Regions from separate parts of the Thermomonospora cellulosilytica genome, predicted to be linked through region 2. Evidence: predicted binding sites of a transcription regulator. Region 2 holds the regulator's gene; the other holds the start of a gene.

What was found. Region 2 encodes HrcA, which represses chaperone genes, less so after heat shock. Its sites were predicted from a motif close to TTGGCACTCTCNNNNNGAGAGTGCCAA; they were not measured.
Positions count from the first base shown of each region.
Region 1: the regulator HrcA is predicted to act here: its motif matches at 6,758-6,784, upstream of groES (co-chaperone GroES).

Region 1 covers NZ_JACJII010000001.1:126,510-135,573, reverse strand. The annotation lists gene HNR21_RS00620 (hypothetical protein) at 1-101, shown strand, start outside; gene tsaB (tRNA (adenosine(37)-N6)-threonylcarbamoyltransferase complex dimerization subunit type 1 TsaB) at 144-836, shown strand; gene rimI (ribosomal protein S18-alanine N-acetyltransferase) at 833-1,333, shown strand; gene tsaD (tRNA (adenosine(37)-N6)-threonylcarbamoyltransferase complex transferase subunit TsaD) at 1,330-2,367, shown strand; gene HNR21_RS00600 (phosphotransferase family protein) at 2,386-3,315, opposite strand; gene HNR21_RS00595 (hypothetical protein) at 3,563-5,125, opposite strand; gene HNR21_RS00590 (class I SAM-dependent methyltransferase) at 5,465-6,688, opposite strand; gene groES (co-chaperone GroES) at 6,905-7,213, shown strand; gene groL (chaperonin GroEL) at 7,306-8,931, shown strand.
Region 2 covers NZ_JACJII010000001.1:6,122,589-6,131,652, forward strand. The annotation lists gene HNR21_RS28875 (histidine triad nucleotide-binding protein) at 1-38, opposite strand, end outside; gene HNR21_RS28880 (SigE family RNA polymerase sigma factor) at 428-1,015, shown strand; gene HNR21_RS36175 (hypothetical protein) at 1,012-1,680, shown strand; gene HNR21_RS28890 (16S rRNA (uracil(1498)-N(3))-methyltransferase) at 1,725-2,459, opposite strand; gene dnaJ (molecular chaperone DnaJ) at 2,611-3,747, opposite strand; gene hrcA (heat-inducible transcriptional repressor HrcA) at 3,748-4,761, opposite strand; gene HNR21_RS28905 (DUF3097 domain-containing protein) at 4,941-5,774, shown strand; gene hemW (radical SAM family heme chaperone HemW) at 5,839-7,047, opposite strand; gene HNR21_RS28915 (antitoxin YezG family protein) at 7,083-7,538, opposite strand; gene HNR21_RS28920 (hypothetical protein) at 7,762-8,592, shown strand; gene HNR21_RS28925 (DUF4870 domain-containing protein) at 8,695-9,064, shown strand, end outside.

The DNA of each region.
Region 1 (9,064 bases), 6.0 Mb from region 2:
CGGGCACCAATGACGGCACCGAGCTGTCGGCCGACGACGCCATCGACGGCGCCATCGCCGCCGCCAAGGAGGCCGTGGCCGCTCTCGACGCCACCGGCTGACCAGGGCGCGGACACGGCACGAGTCCACTAGGCTGAGAGGCCGTGCTGGTCCTGGCTTTCGACACCGCCACCGCCGCGGTCACCGTCGCGCTGTACGAATGGATCCCCGGCGAGGGGGTGCGCCCGCGCGCCGTGGCCGAGACGGTCGACGCCCGCCGCCACGCCGAGGTGCTCACCCCCTCCATCGGAGGCGTGCTCGCCGAGGCCGGCGCCGCCCCCGCCGACCTGAGCGCCGTGGCCGTCGGCGTCGGCCCGGGCCCGTACACCGGGCTGCGGGTCGGGCTGGTCACCGCCAAGTCCCTCGGCGAGGCGCTCAAGATCCCCGTGCACGGGGTGTGCACGCTGGACGCGATCGCCTGGGCCTCCGGCCGCGACGAGCCGTTCGTGGTGGCCACCGACGCGCGCCGCAAGGAGGTGTACTGGGCGCGGTACGACTCCGCCCGCGTCCGCGCCACCGAACCGGCCGTGAGCCCGCCCGCCGAGGTCCCCGCCGCGCTCGGCGTCGAGCCGGGCGACCTGCCGGTGATCGGCGAGGGCGCCGCCCTGTACGCCAGGGAGCTGGGCGTCTCCGGCGACCCGGCCCCGCTGCTGCCGTCGGCGGCCGCGCTGGCCGAGCTGGCGGTGACCCGGCTGGCCGGGACCGCGGGGCCGCCGCTGCTGCCCCCCGAGCCGCTGTACCTGCGCCGTCCCGACGCCCGCGCCCCGGGCCCTCGCAAGAAGGTGACCCGGTCGTGACCGCCGTGCTGCGGACGATGACCGCCGGCGACCTGCCCGCCGTGATGGCGCTGGAGAACGAGCTGTTCCCCGAGGACGCCTGGAGCGAGCAGATGATGCGCGGCGAGCTGGCCGAGCAGCCGCGCACCCGGCACTACGTGGTCGCCGAGGACCCGCCCGGCACGATCGTCGGCTACGCCGGGCTGGCCGCCGCCGGGGAGCAGGGCGACGTGCAGACGATCGCGGTGCGCCCCGCCCACCAGGGCCGGGGCGTGGGCGCGGCGCTGCTGACCGAGCTGCTCGCCGAGGCCGGGCGGCGCGGCTGCACCGAGGTCTTCCTGGAGGTACGGGCCGACAACGACCGGGCCCGCGCGCTGTACGAGCGGTTCGGGTTCGAGCGCGTCGGCCTGCGCAAGCGCTACTACCAGCCGTCCGGCGTGGACGCCGTGGTGATGCGCCGCCGTGTCGGCGGCGCCGGCGCCCGCCCGTCCGGCTTCGCGAGGGGGAACGCACAGTGATCCGTGATTCCGAGCCGCTGGTGCTGGGGATCGAGACGTCCTGCGACGAGACCGGCGTCGGCATCGTCCGCGGCACCACCCTGCTGGCCGACTCGATCGCCTCCAGCGTGGACGAGCACGCCCGGTTCGGCGGCGTGGTGCCCGAGGTCGCCTCCCGCGCCCACCTGGAGGCCATGGGCCCCACCGTGGAACGCGCCCTGGAGCAGGCGGGCGTGGCGTTCGACGACGTCGACGCCATCGCGGTGACCGCCGGCCCCGGCCTGGCGGGCGCGCTGCTGGTGGGGGTGGCCGCCGCCAAGGCGTACGCGCTGGCGCTGGGCAAGCCGCTGTACGGGGTCAACCACCTGGCCGCCCACGTGGCCGTCGACCAGCTCGAGCACGGCCCGCTGCCCAAGCCGTGCATCGCCCTGCTGGTCTCCGGCGGGCACTCCTCGCTGCTGCTGGTGCCCGACGTGGCCGCCGACGTGCGTCCGCTCGGGGCCACCGTCGACGACGCCGCCGGCGAGGCGTTCGACAAGATCGCGCGGGTGCTGGGCCTGGGCTTCCCCGGCGGCCCGGTGATCGACCGCCGGGCCACCGAGGGCGACCCGGCCGCCATCGCGTTCCCGCGCGGCAAGTACGACGACGGCACCTACGACTTCTCGTTCTCCGGCCTCAAGACCGCCGTGGCCCGCTGGGTCGAGGCCCGCGAACGCGCCGGCGAGCCGGTCCCCGTCGCCGACGTCGCCGCGTCCTTCCAGGAGGCGGTGGTCGACGTGCTGACCGCCAAGGCCCTGGCCGCCTGCCGCGAGCACGGCGTCAAGGACCTGCTCATCGGCGGCGGCGTGGCCGCCAACTCCCGGCTGCGCGCCCTGGCCGCCGAACGCTGCGAGGCCGCCGGCGTCCGCCTGCGCGTGCCCCGCCCCAAGCTCTGCACCGACAACGGCGCCATGGTCGCCGCCCTCGGCGCCGAACTCGCCGCCGCCGGCCTGCCCCCCTCCGCCCTCGACCTCCCCGCCGACTCGGCCCTCCCGATCACCACCGTCAAGATCTGACGGGACGCGGAGAGCCCGTCAGCGGGTCGGGGCGCCCGTGTGGGACAGGACCGAGGCCAGGTAGTCCTCCAGGGCGGCGACCCGGGGCTCGGGGAGGACGTGGTCGGGGGTCTCGGGGAGCACGTCCAGCAGGGTGCGCAGGTCCCAGTACGGGTTGTGGGCGTAGCCGCCGGAGACGCGGTCGAAGGCGCCCAGGAACTCGTCGGCGGCGGCCGGGCCGTACCGCAGGGCCAGGGACCAGCGCATCTGGGCGATGTCGACCGCGGCGGGGCCGTAGGAGGCGGTGGACCAGTCGACGACGCCGGTGAGGCGGCCGTAGGACCACAGGGTGTTGTCCGGGCGGTAGTCGCGGTGGATGAAGCACGGCGCGGCCTCCGGCGCCGGTGCGCCGGCCAGGTCGAACGCGCGTTCCCACAGGTCGGGGCGGGCGGCGTGCTTGGGCGGCAGCCGGACCTCCAGCCGGTTGGCGGGCACGTACGGCGGCATGGTGGCGGCGCCGTGCAGCGGGTGCACCGACAGCAGCGCGGCGGCCAGCTGGATCAGGTACTCGGGCAGGTCGTCGGGGCCCGGCCGGGCCGGATGGCCGATCAGCCGGGTGATCAGCAGCGCGGGCGCGTCGCAGTGGGCGCCGGCCGGGTCGGCGGCCACCAGTTCCGGGGTGGGCAGCTCACAGCCCGCCAGCAGGGCCAGCGCGGCGATCTCCCGTTCCGGGGAGAACTCCGCGTCCAGCGCGGCGCGGTCGGCCCACCGGCGCAGCACCAGCCGGTGCACGCTGCCGGACCGGCTGGCCACCAGCAGCGCGTGGTTGACATGGCGGACGCCGCCCAGCGGGCGGACCATCTTCACCTCGGCGCCTGGGCCGAGGCACTGCTCCACCCAGCGCAGCGTCTGCTCGCCGGGGGGCGGCGGCGCCTGCACCTGCGGTCCGGATGCCTGGGAACGGGTCACGAGAACCATCAAAACGGATTCCGAACGGTATTGGGAGTGATTTTGCCAAGCCGGAACGGAGCAGAACGCGCGCCCCGGTCCCGGAATGCGTTCGGCGAACGGGCGGCTTTCTCCTATTGCCGGACATAAGGCGCGGACGGGGTATGGCGTCCGCGGATCAGTTCATCCCGAAACGCCTGCATCGATTCCACGCGTCACGTTCGGAAACGGACACGGCGCGGCGCCGCGGTCATGGGCGCCGGACGGTTCAGGACCGCGGGCGCAGCAGCGCCTCGGCCAGCGCCAGCACCGACTCCTCCAGGGTGGTCAGCCGGCGCAGCATGTCCTCGTGCACCGCGGTCACCTGCCGGGCGACGTCGCCGTGCACGAGGTCGACCTTCTGGCCGACCTCGTGGCGGACGCCGTCGAAGCGCCGCCCCAGCTCCGTCTGCACCACGTCGGTGCGCCGGGCGAACTCGGCGTGCACCCCGTCGACCCGGCGGGCGAACTCCTCCTGGAAGCCCTCCACCCGGGCGGTCACGTCCCGGTGGATCCCGCCGACCTGCCGGGTCAGCTCCTCGTGCAGGTCTGCCACCCGGCGGGAGACGTCGTCGTGGACGCCGTTCATCTGCTTGCTGACCTCGGTGTGCACCGCCTCGACCTGTTTGGTGACGTCGTCGTGCACCGACTCCACCCGGCGGGAGACGATGTCGACCTGCGCGGTGAGCTCCTCCAGCGCGGCGTCCACCCGCCGGGCCACCTCGTGGTGGATCACCTCGATCCGCCGCCGCACGTCCTCCTGCACGTTCTCGAAGCGGTGCGCGAACTCCTCCATCCGCCGGGCGACGTCGTGGTGGGCGGAGTCGGCGACGACCGCCATCGCCTCCTTGACCTCGTCGCGGTCGGGACGCGCGCGCAGCTCCTCCACCAGCGGCTCCAGCGCCTCGGCCAGCCGCCGCTCCAGCTCGTCGAAGCGCTGCCCGTGGTCCGGCACGGGCCGCCGGGCCAGCTCCGCCAGCCGGTGGTGCACCTCGGTCATCTCCAGCGTCGCCGGCAACCGCCCGATCCGTTCGCCCAGGGACTCGACCCGGTCGTCGACGCCCTCCAGCCGCCCGGCCAGCCCCTCCAGCCGGCCGTCCAGCCCGTCCAGCCGCCCGCCGATCCCCTCGACCCGGCCGTCGACCGCGTTCAGGCCGCTCTCCACCCGTTCGGCCATCTCGGCGAACGAGCGCTCCACCCGGGCGCCGATCTGCTGCACCGAGTGCTCGAGCTGCTCGCCCCGGTGCCCCAGCTCGGCCAGCGCCTTGTCGAGCCGGTTGAACCGCACCGCGGCGGCCTCCATGCTGCCCTGCAGCTTGTCCAGCCGGCGGGTCATCTCGTCCAGCCGCTGCGCGGACTGCTGGGCGGTCTCGTGGATGTGCCGGGCCTGGTCCATCATGGCCTGCAGCCGCAGCAGGCCCTCGTCCACGTGCTCGGCCATCACCCCGATGTCGGCCCACAGCGCGGGCAGCTCGGCGACCGGCCTGACCCGTTCGGCCACCGCGTCGATGTGCTCGGCCAGCCCCTGCGCCCACTGCGGCGGCGCGCCGACCAGCCCGGCCACCTGGCCGCGCACGCCGTCCAGCTGCCCGGTCAGCGTGCCCAGCTCACGCTCGCGGACCTCCTTGAGCAGCCACTCCATCCCCTCCATGCGCTGGCGGAGCTCGTCCAGGACCTGGCCCTGCGAGCGCTGCTCGTACACGTGGTCCTGCGCCGCCCGGGCGAGCAACTCCCGCATCCGGTCCGAGACCGGTTGAACCCCCGTCTGCAGGAAGTTGGTCTTTGTTTCCACCCGATGCTCCTTCGTGTGCCGAACGCGCGAACGAACGGGCGCGGCATTGAACCTGGGCCGCTCACTGTAGTACTTGCGCGACGGCATTTTTGTGCGGACCGGGGAAGGTGCCGCCTTCTGCTGATTGCACCTGTCATCCGGGAGCGTCGGAGCACGGCCCGCACGCGGGATATTGCCGACTTGCGGCCGAACCGCTCGGTTGGCGGCGCGGCCGGGCACGGGGGCCGGCCCGGCCGTCGCGCACCTGTTTACCATCGCCTTTTGCCGGCGGCGGCCGGAAGGTGGAAAAACGTGTCGATGTTTACGCCGCCATGGTGCGTCGCGGAACCGTTCTTTGGGTTACCGGAATTGCGCGGGGGCGGGCCGGGCCAGCACGGCGACCGGCGCGGCGCCGATCCGGGTGAGCACCAGCGTCAGCTCGCCCGCGCCGCCGCGCCGCCGCCCGCCGAAACCCAGGTCCCGGCGCAGCCGCTCGACGTCCACCGCCGACCCGCGCTTCTTGATCGTCAGCGCTCCGGGGTCGCGCCGCCGCAGCTCGGCCCGCAGCCGCTTGACCGAGAACGGCATCACCTCGTCGATCTCGTACGCCCGCGCGAACGGCGTCCCGGTCAGTGTGTCGGCGGTGATGTAGGCGATGTGCTCGTCCACCAGGCCGCCGCCGACGCCCGCGGCGACCTCGGCCACCAGGTGAGCCCGGATGACGGCCCCGTCCGGCTCGTACAGGTAGCGGCCCCAGTCCCGCACCGGCGCCCTGTCCACCGCCGGGTCGGGGGTCAGCGTCCACTCCCGGCCCCGCCCGTCCAGCAGCGTCGCCCGCCGCCGCACCGTCCCGGCCAGGTCCCCGAGCCACAGGGCGGCCTCCTTGACGTCGCCGTTCACCGAGATCCACTCGGCCTCGGCCCCCTCCGGCACGGCCTCGTGCGGGATGCCCGGCGCCACCTTGACGCACGCCGCCGGAACGCGCCCGGCCAGATCCAGTACCACGTCCAGCGGAGGCTCGTACGACCGGGGGTCGAACACCCGGCCCCGGGCGGTGCGCCGTCCCGGATCGGCGAACACCGCCGCGTACCCGCGCGGATCGGTCGCGGCGGCGTCGCCCTGCCGCACCGTCGCCAGCTCGTCCAGCCCCAGCGCCGTGACGTTGGCCCGCGCCACCGCCGCCGTCAGGGGGTCCAGCTCCACCCCGTCCCCCCGGCACCCGGCCCGCGCCCGCGCGATCAGGTCCGCGCCGATCCCGCACCCCGGCTCCAGCACCCGGTCGTCCTCGGCCAGCAGCCCGGCGAACCGCCGCGCCCGGTACTCGGCCACGCACCGGCGGGTCGCCTGCTCCAGTCCCGCCTGGGTGAAGTACATCCGCGCGGCGTCGTCGCCGAACTTCTCCCGGGCCCGCTCCCGCAGCCGCACCTGGGTCAGCGCCGTCGCCACCAGGCCCGCCGGATGCCGTTCGCGCAGCCTGGAGGCGGTCGCCAGGACATCTCGTCCCGTGCGGTCGCCCTGGCCGGCTTCGGCCAGCACGGCCTGTCCCTCGGCCCCCAGCAGCTCCCCGAATCCCGCCTCGTCCACGCCTCGACCGTAGCCGCGGCCCGGCTCCGGCTCATGTTGACGGCCTGTGGCCGACCGCATAATCTCCAATTGGCACTCGACATGGGAGAGTGCCAATCATGCGACGAGGTCGGTCTGGCACCCGCGACGACAGGCCGGTCCGGGGTCGCCTCTTCTGCCACATGTGCGGCCGGCCCGCAACGGTCGGCCGAGGACCATCGAAGGGGAGGTCAGATCGTGACGACCGCCACCAAGGTTGCTCTCAAGCCGCTCGAGGACCGCATCGTCGTCCAGCCGCTTGAGGCCGAGACCACCACCGCGTCGGGCCTGGTGATCCCCGACACCGCGAAGGAGAAGCCGCAGGAGGGCACCGTCCTGGCGGTGGGCCCGGGCCGGGTCGACGACAAGGGCAACCGCGTCCCGCTGGACGTCAAGGTCGGGGACGTCGTGCTGTACAGCAAGTACGGCGGCACCGAGGTCAAGTACAACAACGAGGAGTACCTGGTGCTGTCGGCCCGCGACGTGCTCGCGATCGTCGAGAAGTAACCGACCGGCACGTACCGACACGTGATGCACCGCCCCGGCCGGTCCCCGTTGTGGGCGGCCGGGGCGCGCGCATGAGAGGACGCTGATCCCACATGGCCAAGATCCTGGAGTTCGACGAGGACGCCCGGCGCGCGCTCGAGCGCGGCGTGAACGCCCTCGCGGACGCCGTCAAGGTGACCATCGGCCCGCGCGGCCGCAACGTCGTCATCGACAAGAAGTTCGGCGCGCCGACCATCACCAACGACGGCGTGACCATCGCCCGCGAGGTCGAGCTGGAGAACCCGTACGAGAACCTGGGCGCCCAGCTCGCCAAGGAAGTGGCGACCAAGACCAACGACATCGCCGGCGACGGCACCACCACCGCCACCGTGCTGGCCCAGGCGCTGGTCCGCGAGGGCCTGCGCAACGTGGCCGCCGGCGCCTCCCCGCTGGCCCTCAAGCGCGGCATCGACACCGCCGCCCAGTACGTCTCCGAGCGGCTGCTGAAGGTCGCCCGGGACGTGGAGGAGAAGGGCGAGATCGCGCACGTCGCGACGATCTCGGCGCAGGACGCCAAGATCGGCGAGCTGATCGCCGAGGCGTTCGAGAAGGTGGGCAAGGACGGTGTGATCACCGTCGAGGAGGCGCACACCTTCGGCCTGGAGCTGGAGTTCACCGAGGGCCTGCAGTTCGACAAGGGGTACCTGTCGCCGCACATGGTGACCGACCCCGAGCGGATGGAGGCCGTCCTCGAGGACGCCTACGTGCTGATCCACGAGGGCAAGATCTCCAACGTCACCGAGTTCCTGCCGCTGGCCGAGAAGGTCGCCCAGACCAAGAAGCCGCTGCTGGTGGTGGCCGAGGACGTCGAGGGCGAGGCGCTGGCGCTGCTGGTGGCCAACAAGATCCGCGGCACCTTCCTGTCCGCCGCGGTCAAGGCCCCCGGCTTCGGCGACCGCCGCAAGGCGATGCTCGGCGACATGGCCACCCTGACCGGCGGCCAGGTGGTCAGCGAGGCGCTCGGCCTCAAGCTGGACACCATCGGGCTGGAGCACCTGGGCCGGGCCCGCCGGGTCACCGTCACCAAGGACGCCACCACCATCGTCGACGGCGCCGGCGACCCCAAGGAGATCGAGGCCCGGATCCACCAGATCAAGGTGGAGATCGAGCAGAGCGACTCCGACTGGGACCGCGAGAAGCTGCAGGAGCGGCTGGCCAAGCTGGCCGGCGGCGTCTGCGTGCTGCGCGTCGGCGCGGCCACCGAGGTGGAGCTGAAGGAGAAGAAGCACCGCCTGGAGGACGCGATCTCGGCCACCCGCGCCGCCATCGAGGAGGGCATCGTCTCCGGCGGCGGCAGCGCGCTGGTGCACGTCGCCAAGGAGGGCTTCGACGAGCTCGGGCTGTCCGGCGACGAGGCCACCGGCGCCGAGGCGCTGCGCCGGGCGCTGGTCGAGCCGGCCCGCTGGATCGCCGAGAACGCCGGCCAGGAGGGCTACGTCGTGGTCGCCAAGGTGCAGGAGCTGGCGGCCGGCCACGGCTACAACGCGGCCACCGGCGAGTACGGCGACCTGGTGGCGCAGGGCGTCATCGACCCGGTGAAGGTCACCCGGTCCGCCGTCACCAACGCCGCCTCCATCGCGGGCATGCTGCTGACCACCGAGGCCCTGGTGGTCGAGAAGCCCGAGGAGGAGCAGGCCGCCGCCGGCGGTCACGGCCACGGTCACGGCCACGGGCACTGATCCCGCCGGACCCGCCGGTCTGGGACGACCCACAAGCCCGAAGTGACGGGTCGGACGGTCCCGGCTCCGCTGAGATCGTCCGACCCCGTCGAGAGGACCTCCGCCGATCACGGCGGGGGTCCTCTCGCGTTTC
Region 2 (9,064 bases):
GAGACGATCTTGCAGAACAGGCAGTCCGAGGTGGACACGGGCAGGCTCCTTGGGGCTCGCCGAGGCGGCGTGACGCCGCACCGCTGGACCGTTCGGCCGGTGGGCATCCTATCGAGCCGCCCGGCGGCCGCGGGGCGGCGGCACCGGCCTTTCCCTCGCGGCGCCCGCCGCAACTCCCGCGTCCCGCCCGCCCCGCACGGTCCCGGCGGGACGTCGGACAACGGCGGACAACGACGCGAATGCCCGTTGCGGGCGGCGGGAACGGCGCGGGCTGGCTAAGGTTGCAGGGCGACGAACCCCCCGGCTCGCGGGCGATCCGCGCATCGCGAAAGGGCGGGGTTCGCCTGTCCACGCCGTACCGGAGTGTCCAGCGATGGACGCGGGGGTCGGCAAAGGCGGCGGATACATGACCGAGGCACTACAGAACATGCCCTTTCGTAAACCGGACGACGAGGGAACGCGTCCCACGGATGTGACCGAGACCCTCGTGGCCAGGGGCACGGCCGGGGCGATGTCCGTCGCCTGGGACGCCGACCAAGCCGTGACCGCGCTGTACGCGTCCAACTACCGCCCGCTGGTGCGGCTGGCCGCCATGCTGGTGCGCGACGTCGCCACCGCGGAGGAGGTCGTCCAGGAGGCGTTCATCGCCATGCACGGCGGGTGGCGGCGGCTGCGCGATCCCGACAAGGCGCTGTCGTACCTGCGCCAGGCGGTGGTGAACCGCTCGCGCTCGGTGCTGCGGCACCGGGCCGTGGTGGAGAAGTACGCCCCCAAGGGACTCCCCGACGCGCCCAGCGCCGAGCTCGGCGCCATCGTCGAGCTGGAGCGCAGCGCGGTGGTCGACGCCCTGGCCAAGCTGCCCACCCGGCAGCGCGAGGCGCTCGTCCTGCGCTACTACGCAGACCTGTCCGAAGCCGAGATCGCCCGTGCGATGGGCATCAGCCGCGGCGCGGTCAAGAGCCACACCGCCCGCGGCATGGCCGCCCTGCGCAACGTCCTGGAGCAACTGTCATGACCACCGACCCCCACGACGAGTACGGCGAGATCCTGCGCCGTGCGCTGCACGCGGAGGCGGAGAAGGTCGAGCCCGCTCCGGACGGCCTGGAACGCATCCGGGCCGGTATCGAGCGGCGCTCGGGCGGCCGGACGTGGGACCCGGCGCTGTGGCTGCCCGAGTGGCTGCGGCCGTCCGGCGGCTGGGCCCGCCCGGTGCTGGCCGTGGCCGGCGTCATGCTGGCCGTGGCGCTGGGAGTGTCGGCGCCGCAGACCATCGACCGCATCGCCTCCGTCGGCGACCGCGGCCCCTCCGAGAGCCGGGAAGACCCGGCGGTCGCCGCCTCCGGCTCCGGATCCCGGCAGTACCCCGGCGCGCCCGTCTCCCCGGTGGACCCCGACCGTCCCACCGGAGCCCCCGCCTCCCCCGCGCCCACCGCGTCCCCCGGCGCACCGGGGAACGTCGCCTGCGCCCCCGAGGACCTCCCCGGCATCGCCGCCACACCCTCTCCCACCACCCCGGCTCCCACCGCGTCGGCGGTCCCGTGCTCCGGTCCCACCGACCCGCAGCCCGGCGGCGACGACCCCGGCACCCCCACCGGCGACCCGGACTCCCCCACGTCCTCCCCCGAAAGCCCGACCGGCGTCCCGCAGACCCCCGCCCCGGGCGAGACCAGCGCCCCCTGACCCGGACGGCGGGGCGCTGGAGCACGCCGTGAACGGCGTGCGGGTCACCAGCGGCCGGTGGCGCTGAGGAGGACGGCCGCGGCGGCGACGCCGGCGGTGGAGGTGCGCAGGACGGTGGGTCCCAGGCGGACGGGCACGGCGCCGGACTCGGTGAACAGGTCGAGTTCCTCGTCGGTGATGCCGCCCTCGGGGCCGACCACGACGACGATGTCGCCCGTGGCGGGCAGGTCGACGGCGCGCAGGGGAACGCTCGCCTGCTCGTGCAGGACGAGGGCGCGGGCGGCGGCGGACAGCCGGGCGGCGACCCGGGCGGTGTCGGCCAGGTCGGCGACCTCGGGCAGGCGGCTGCGGCGGGACTGCTTGGCCGCCTCGCGGGCGGTCGAGCGCCAGCGGGCCAGGGCCTTGTCCTTGCGGTCGGCGCGCCAGCGGGTGATGGAACGGGCGGCCTGCCAGGGGACGATCTCGTCGACCCCGACCTCGGTCATGGTCTCCACGGCCAGTTCCCCGCGGTCGCCCTTGGGCAGGGCCTGCACGACCACCAGCCGGGGGCTGGGCGGGTCGTGACGGTGGCGCGCCAGCACGTCCACCACCAGGCGGTCCTTGCCCTCGACCGCGGCGACGACGCCCTCGGCGAGCAGGCCGGCGCCGTCGGTGAGGTCCACCCGCTCACCGGGGCGCAGGCGGCGGACGGTGACCGCGTGCCTGCCCTCCGGGCCGTCCAGGACGACCCGGTCGGCGGTCAGGCGGGCGGCCTCGATCAGGAAGACGGGGGCGCTCACATCCGCCTCCACGCATGCGGACCGCCGCCGGGCGTGCGCAGCCCGTTCACCGCACCGTGGAGAACGGGCCCGGCCGGGCGCGGGCGCGCGCCGTCCCGGCTCACCGGCGGGGACGCCGGGCCGGGACGGCGCCGGAAGCGACGAAGGTCCACTAGTGGCTGTTGAAGACGTCCCGCAGGCGGGAGAAGAAGCCCTGCTGGCCGGGGGCGAACTTGCCGGGCGGGCGTTCCTCGCCGCGCAGCTTGGCCAGCCGGCGCAGCAGCTCCTCCTGCTCCTCGTCCAGCTTGGTGGGCGTCTCGACGTTCACATGGATCATCAGGTCGCCGCGGCCGGACTCGTTGAGGTGCCGCACGCCCCGCCCGTACAGCGGGATCACCTGCCCGGACTGGGTGCCGGGCCGGATGTCGACCTCCTCGGGGCCGTCCAGGGTCTCGATGATCACCTGGGTGCCCAGCGCCGCCGCCGTCATCGGGATCTGCACGGTGCAGTGCAGGTCGTCGCCCTCCCGTTCGAAGATCGGGTGCGGGCGTTCGACGATCTCCAGGAACAGGTCGCCGGCCGGGCCGCCGCCGGGGCCGACCTCGCCCTCGCCGGCCAGCTGGATGTGCGTGCCGCTCTCCACGCCGGCGGGGATCCGCACCTTGATGGTGCGGCGGGTGCGGACCCGGCCGTCGCCGGAGCACTCCGGGCACGGGTGCCGGATCACGCTGCCGTAGCCGCCGCAGTGCGGGCACGGCCGGGCGGTCATCACCTGGCCCAGGAACGACCGGGTGACCTGCTGCACCTCACCGCGGCCGTGGCAGGTCTCGCAGGTCTCCGGGTGGGTGCCGGGCGCGGTGCCGGCGCCGGAGCAGGTGGTGCACACCACGGCGGTGTCGATGGCCAGCTCGCGGGTGGTGCCGAACGCGGTCTCGGCCAGGTCCAGCTCCACCCGCAGCGTGGCGTTGCGGCCGCGCCGGGCACGGCTGCGCGGCCCCCGCGAGGTCGCGGTCCCGAAGAAGGCGTCCATGATGTCGCTGAACGGGAACCCGGCCGCGCCGAAGCCGGCGCCCGCCCCGGCGGCCCCGCCCGGTGCGAACGGGTCCGCGCCCAGGTCGTACATCTCCCGCTTCTTCGGATCGGAGAGCACCTCGTAGGCCTGGGTGATCTCCTTGAAGCGCTCCTGGGTCTCCGGGTCCGGATTGACGTCCGGGTGGAGTTCGCGCGCGAGCCGCCGGTAGGCCTTCTTGATCTCGTCCGGGCTCGCGTCGCGGCGCACCCCCAGGATCGCGTAGTAGTCGCGTGCCACTTACGACCCCGCGAGGATCTGTCCGACGTAACGTGCCACTGCCCGTACCGCTCCCATCGTGCTGGGGTAGTCCATCCGCGTCGGCCCCAGCACGCCCAGCCGGGCCAGTGCCTGGTCGCCGACGCCGTAACCGGCGGCCACCACGGAGGTGGACCGCAGACGCTCGTGTGGATTCTCGGTGCCGATCCGTACCGTCAGACTAGACGAATCGCCGGCCTCCCCGAGCAGGCGCATCAGCACCACCTGCTCCTCCAGGGCCTCCAGCACGTCGCGCAGGCTCTGCGAGAAGTCCACGTGCGCCAGGTTGGCCGCGCCGGCGAAGACGATCTTCTCCTCGTGCTTGTCGACCAGGGTCTCCAGCAGCACCGACAGCACGGTGGCGGCGACCGGCCGGTCGTCGGGCGCGACCTGCTCGGGCAGGTCGGCCACCGCGGTCGGGGCGTCGGCCAGCAGGCAGCCGTCCAGGCAGGCGTTGAGCAGGGCGCGCAGGTGCGCCACCGACTCGTCGGAGACCTCGGCGGGGGTCTCGATCACCCGCTGCTCCACCCGCCCGGTGTTGGTGATCAGCACCAGCAGCAGCCGCTGCTCGGCCACCGGCACCAGTTCCACGTGCCGGACCGAGGAACGCGACAGCGACGGGTACTGCACCACCGCCACCTGGCGGGTCAGCTGCGCCAGCAGCCGCACCGTCCGGCCGACCACGTCGTCGAGGTCGTAGGCGCCGTTCAGGAACGTCTCGATGGCCCGCCGTTCGGCGGCCGACAGGGGCTTGATCGTCGACAACCGGTCCACGAACAGCCGGTACCCCTTGTCCGTGGGGACCCGGCCGGCGCTGGTGTGCGGCTGGGTGATGTAGCCCTGCTCCTCCAGCACGGCCATGTCATTGCGGATGGTCGCCGGCGAGACGCCCAGGCTGTGCCGCTCCACCAACGCCTTCGAGCCCACCGGCTCGTTGGTGGAGACGTAGTCCTCGACGATGGCGCGCAGCACCGCGAGTTTGCGGTCGTCGAGCACGTGGTCACCTCCTTGCGGCCCGCATACTGGCACTCCTTGCCCTCGAGTGCCAAGTCTACGGCGATTCGGCTGCTGCCGGAGGGCCCGGCGCGGTATCCTTCGCCCCCGCCACGCCGCCCCACCGGCGACGACGCGCCGGGTCCGGCCGGACGCCGGGCCGCGTGGTTAGAGTCCGGTCCGTGCGCAGCAAGGATTATGGCGACGACGTGCTGGCCGGGGACTGGCGCAGGCCCCGCAAAGGGCGGATCCCCGAGGTCCCGGCCGAACGCGGCCTGGTGGTGGAGGACCCCGACAGCGGGTTCTGCGGAGCGGTGGTCGGCTGTGACAAGTATGGCGTGACGCTGGAGGACAGGTTCGGCGAACGCCGGGTGTTCCCGCTGGCCAAGGCGGGGTTCCTGCTGGACGGCGAACCGGTGACGCTGGTCCGGCCGCAGCGCGCGCCGCAGAGCGGCCGCCCGGTCCGGTCGGCGTCCGGCTCGATCGCGGTCGGCGGCCTGCGCGCCCGGGTGGCCAGGGAGAGCCGGATCTACGTCGAGGGCCTGCACGACGCGGAGCTGGTGGAGAAGATCTGGGGCCACGACCTGCGCGTCGAGGGCGTGGTGGTGGAGTACCTGGAAGGGGTGGACGACCTCCCGGCGGTGGTGGAGGAGTTCGCCCCCGGACCGGGCCGCAGGCTGGGCGTGCTGGTGGACCACCTGGTCCCCGGGTCCAAGGAGAGCCGCATCGCCGCCCGGGTCACCTCCCCGTACGTGCTGGTGACCGGGCACCCGTTCGTCGACATCTGGCAGGGGGTCAAGCCGTCGGTGCTGGGCTTGGCGGCGTGGCCCGACGTGCCGCGCGGGGTGCCCTGGAAGGAAGGGGTGCTGGAGGCGATCGGCTGGCCCGTGGACGTGGGGGCGGCCTGGCGGCGGATCCACGATTCGGTGCGCAGTTTCCGGGACCTGGAACCGGAACTGCTCGGGCGTGTCGAAGAGATCATCGACTTCGTCACCGCTCCCGAGCCCCCCGCCTGACGCTCGCAAGGCGCACGGGCCGATCGTGAAGTGACGCGCGTCCCGGGCGGCCCGGACCGGCGGGTCAGGTCAGGTCGCGGACGACGGCGTCGGCCAGCAGCCGGCCGCGCAGGGTGAGGACCGCCCGGCCCCGCTCGTAGGCGGCGGGCTCGAGCAGGCCGTCGGCGATGGCCCGCCGTACCGCCGCGTCGTCCAGCAGTTCCAGCGGACAGCCCTCGGCCAGCCGCAGTTCCAGCATGATGCGTTCGATGCGGCGGTCCTCGGCGTCGAGGACCTCGCGGGCGTGCGCGGGACTGCGGCGTTCGGCCAGGCGGGCGGCGTACGCGGCGGGATGCTTGACGTTCCACCAGCGGGTGCCGCCGACGTGGCTGTGCGCGCCCGGGCCCACGCCCCACCAGTCGGCGCCGGTCCAGTACAGCAGGTTGTGGCGGCAGGCGGCCCGCGGGCCGCTCGCCCAGTTGGAGATCTCGTACCAGTGCAGGCCGTGGGCGCCGAGCAGTTCGTCGGCCATCAGGTAGCGGTCGGCCATCGCGTCGTCGTCCGGGGTGGCCAGCTCCCCGCGCCGCACCCGGGCGGCCAGCCGGGTGCCCTCCTCCACGATGAGCGCGTACGCGGACACGTGGTCGGGACCGGCGTCCAGCGCGGCCTCCAGCGAGGCCCGCCAGTCGTCGTCGCTCTCCCCCGGCGTTCCGTAGATCAGGTCCAGGTTGACGTGCTCGAACCCGGCCTGCCGCGCCCACCGCACGACCTGGGGGACGCGCCCGGGGGTGTGCACGCGGTCCAGCACCGCCAGCACGTGCTCGCGGGCGCTCTGCATCCCGTACGAGATGCGGGTGAACCCGGCGGCGCGCAGCTTGCCCAGGTAGCCCTCGTCGACGGTCTCGGGGTTGGCCTCCGTGGTGACCTCGGCGTCGGCGGCCAGGCCGAACTCGGCGTCGATCGCGCCCAGGATCCGCCCCAGGTCGTCGGGCGGCAGCAGGGTGGGCGTCCCCCCGCCGAAGAACACCGTCCGCACCGGCAGCTCGGCGTCGCCCAGCACCCGCCGGGCCAGCCGGACCTCGGCGATGGCGGTGTCGGCGTAGGACTCGCGGCCGGCGCCCGGCCCCAGCTCGGTGGCCGTGTAGGTGTTGAAGTCGCAGTAGCCGCAGCGGGTCACGCAGAACGGCACGTGCACGTAGAACGCGAACGGGCGCTCGCCCAGCCCGTCCAGGGCGCTTGCGGGCAGCGCGCCGTCGGCGGGCACGGGGTCGCCATCGGGCAGGATCGCGGGCACCCGTCCAGTCTGCCCGCTGCGCGGGAGTGCCCCGGTCAGCCGGTCCCGCCGGCCGCCTCGCGGAGCTTGGCGCGCAGCCAGTCGGGGGTGTGCTCGCGGGAACGGGGGAAGCGGTCCAGGTCCAGGGCGTACGCGGACGCGGTCAGCCGGGGCCGGAAGTCGGGCTCGCTGTCGTAGTCGAACTCCACGCTGTAGCGCCCCGACCGTTCGATGTCGAGCCGGGCGGTGAACCAGGCGCCCTTGTCCCGGCGGTAGGTGTCGGCGCGCAGCTCGTCCATGTACTTGACGGCGCGGCCCGGCGGTACGAGCGGGCGGACGGTGCCGTCCATGCAGACCGCCTCCAGGCAGGCGCTGTCGATCCCGACCGTGGCGTAGAAGGCGAAGCTCAGCCGCCGCCATCCCGGGGGCGCGACGGCGGACAGCGCCCGCACCGCGCTCTCCACGGTCCGCCGCTCCTTGGGCGAGCGCAAGACCTGGTCAGGCTGGGTCACTGGAACCTCCTGGGCGGCGAGCTTGGGTCCGACGCTATCGCCCCTTACCGCCGCGTTGTGGGAGCCGCACTCGATGATCCCGGACGGGGCTCCCGCGCTCCCCCGGCCCTGCGGTGTGTGCGTACCTTTTGTGAACTGTAGGGCGCTCGGCGAGGACCGGTCTGCGTAGAGTGCCGGTCGGCGCGATGAAGGCGGGGGCGACATGTGGAGTGGGGACGCGCGCGTGCCCGTGCGGGTCGTGCTGCAGGGCGACGACGAGGGCTGGCGGTGCGTCGTCGTCAGCGGCGACGGGGTCGAGGAGCGCATCCCGCTGGGCGGCGGCGGGGTGCACTGGCAGTCGGGGGGACGCCGGGACGGCGAGCCCGCCTGGTGGCGGCGGAGGCTGGGCGAGATCGCCGAGTCGCTGCGCGAGCGCGTCGGGATGCTGCTGACCGACCGGTGCTTCGAGACGTTCGGCGGGGAGGCCGACATCGTCTGGCTGGAGGTCGACGGGCCGACCTGCTGGGAGGGGCTGGTGACCCTGCGGGAGCCGGACCCGGCGCGGTTCCCCGGCCGGGTGGCCCCGTTCGTGGTCACGCTGGTCCCCGGGCGCGGGGCGCTGCTGCCCCGGGCGTCCCTGCTGTTCGACACGGTCGCGGCGGACGCCTGGAGCACCCTGGAGGCGGTGGCGCGGTCCTGCGGCACTCCCCCGCCGCAGGACCGGTTCCTGTGCGGGTGGACCGGTCATCGTTCGGTGCGGGTGGGGCGGGGCCGGCTGGCGGTCTCCACCGAACGGCATCCGGACGGCAGCGAGCGGATCGGCGAGGTGTTCGCCGAACGCCCGCCCGGGTGGGGCGGCAACCCGCCGCTGCGGCTGCGGCTGGACGGCATCGACCTGCTGGACGAACCGGCCGGGGACGTGGTGGAACTGCTGCGCGGCCTCGGCCACGAGGTGGTCGCGCTGCCCGGCCGCCGGCGGGTCCCCGGGCTCGGGCTGGTGCTGCACGAACGCCGCCCGCGGGACGCGGCGGACGGGCGGTTCGCCGGGGCGTCGCTGACCCCGCCGGCGGGCTGACTTTTCCGCACGAAGTGGCCGGATCGGTGAACCGCGTAGCCGTCCGGACACTCATAGACTGCGACAGAACTTCCTTTGTGGACCCTGTGAGAGGAGTCCGCCATGGCCTACGGCCCTCCCCCGCCGGCTCCGGGTCCCGGCCCACAGCCGGGCTACGGGCAGCAGGCGCCGTGGCAGCAGCCACCGCCCCCCGGCCCGTACGCGCCGCCGCCCGTTCCCGGGCCCGTGGGCGGACCGGCGCCGCGGGCGCCGCTCGGCCCGCCCACGCCCGACGAGCAGAACTGGGCGCTGATGGCCTACCTGGCGCAGTTCCTGACCTCGGCCGTCGCCCCGCTGCTGATCCTGCTGCTGAAGGGCCGGTCGCCGTACGTGCGCAGGCACGCCCGGCAGGCCCTGAACATCGCGATCGGCGCCCTGGCGGTGTGGATCGTGGGGATCCTGCTCATCCAGGCGGCGGACGTCCTGGCGTTCA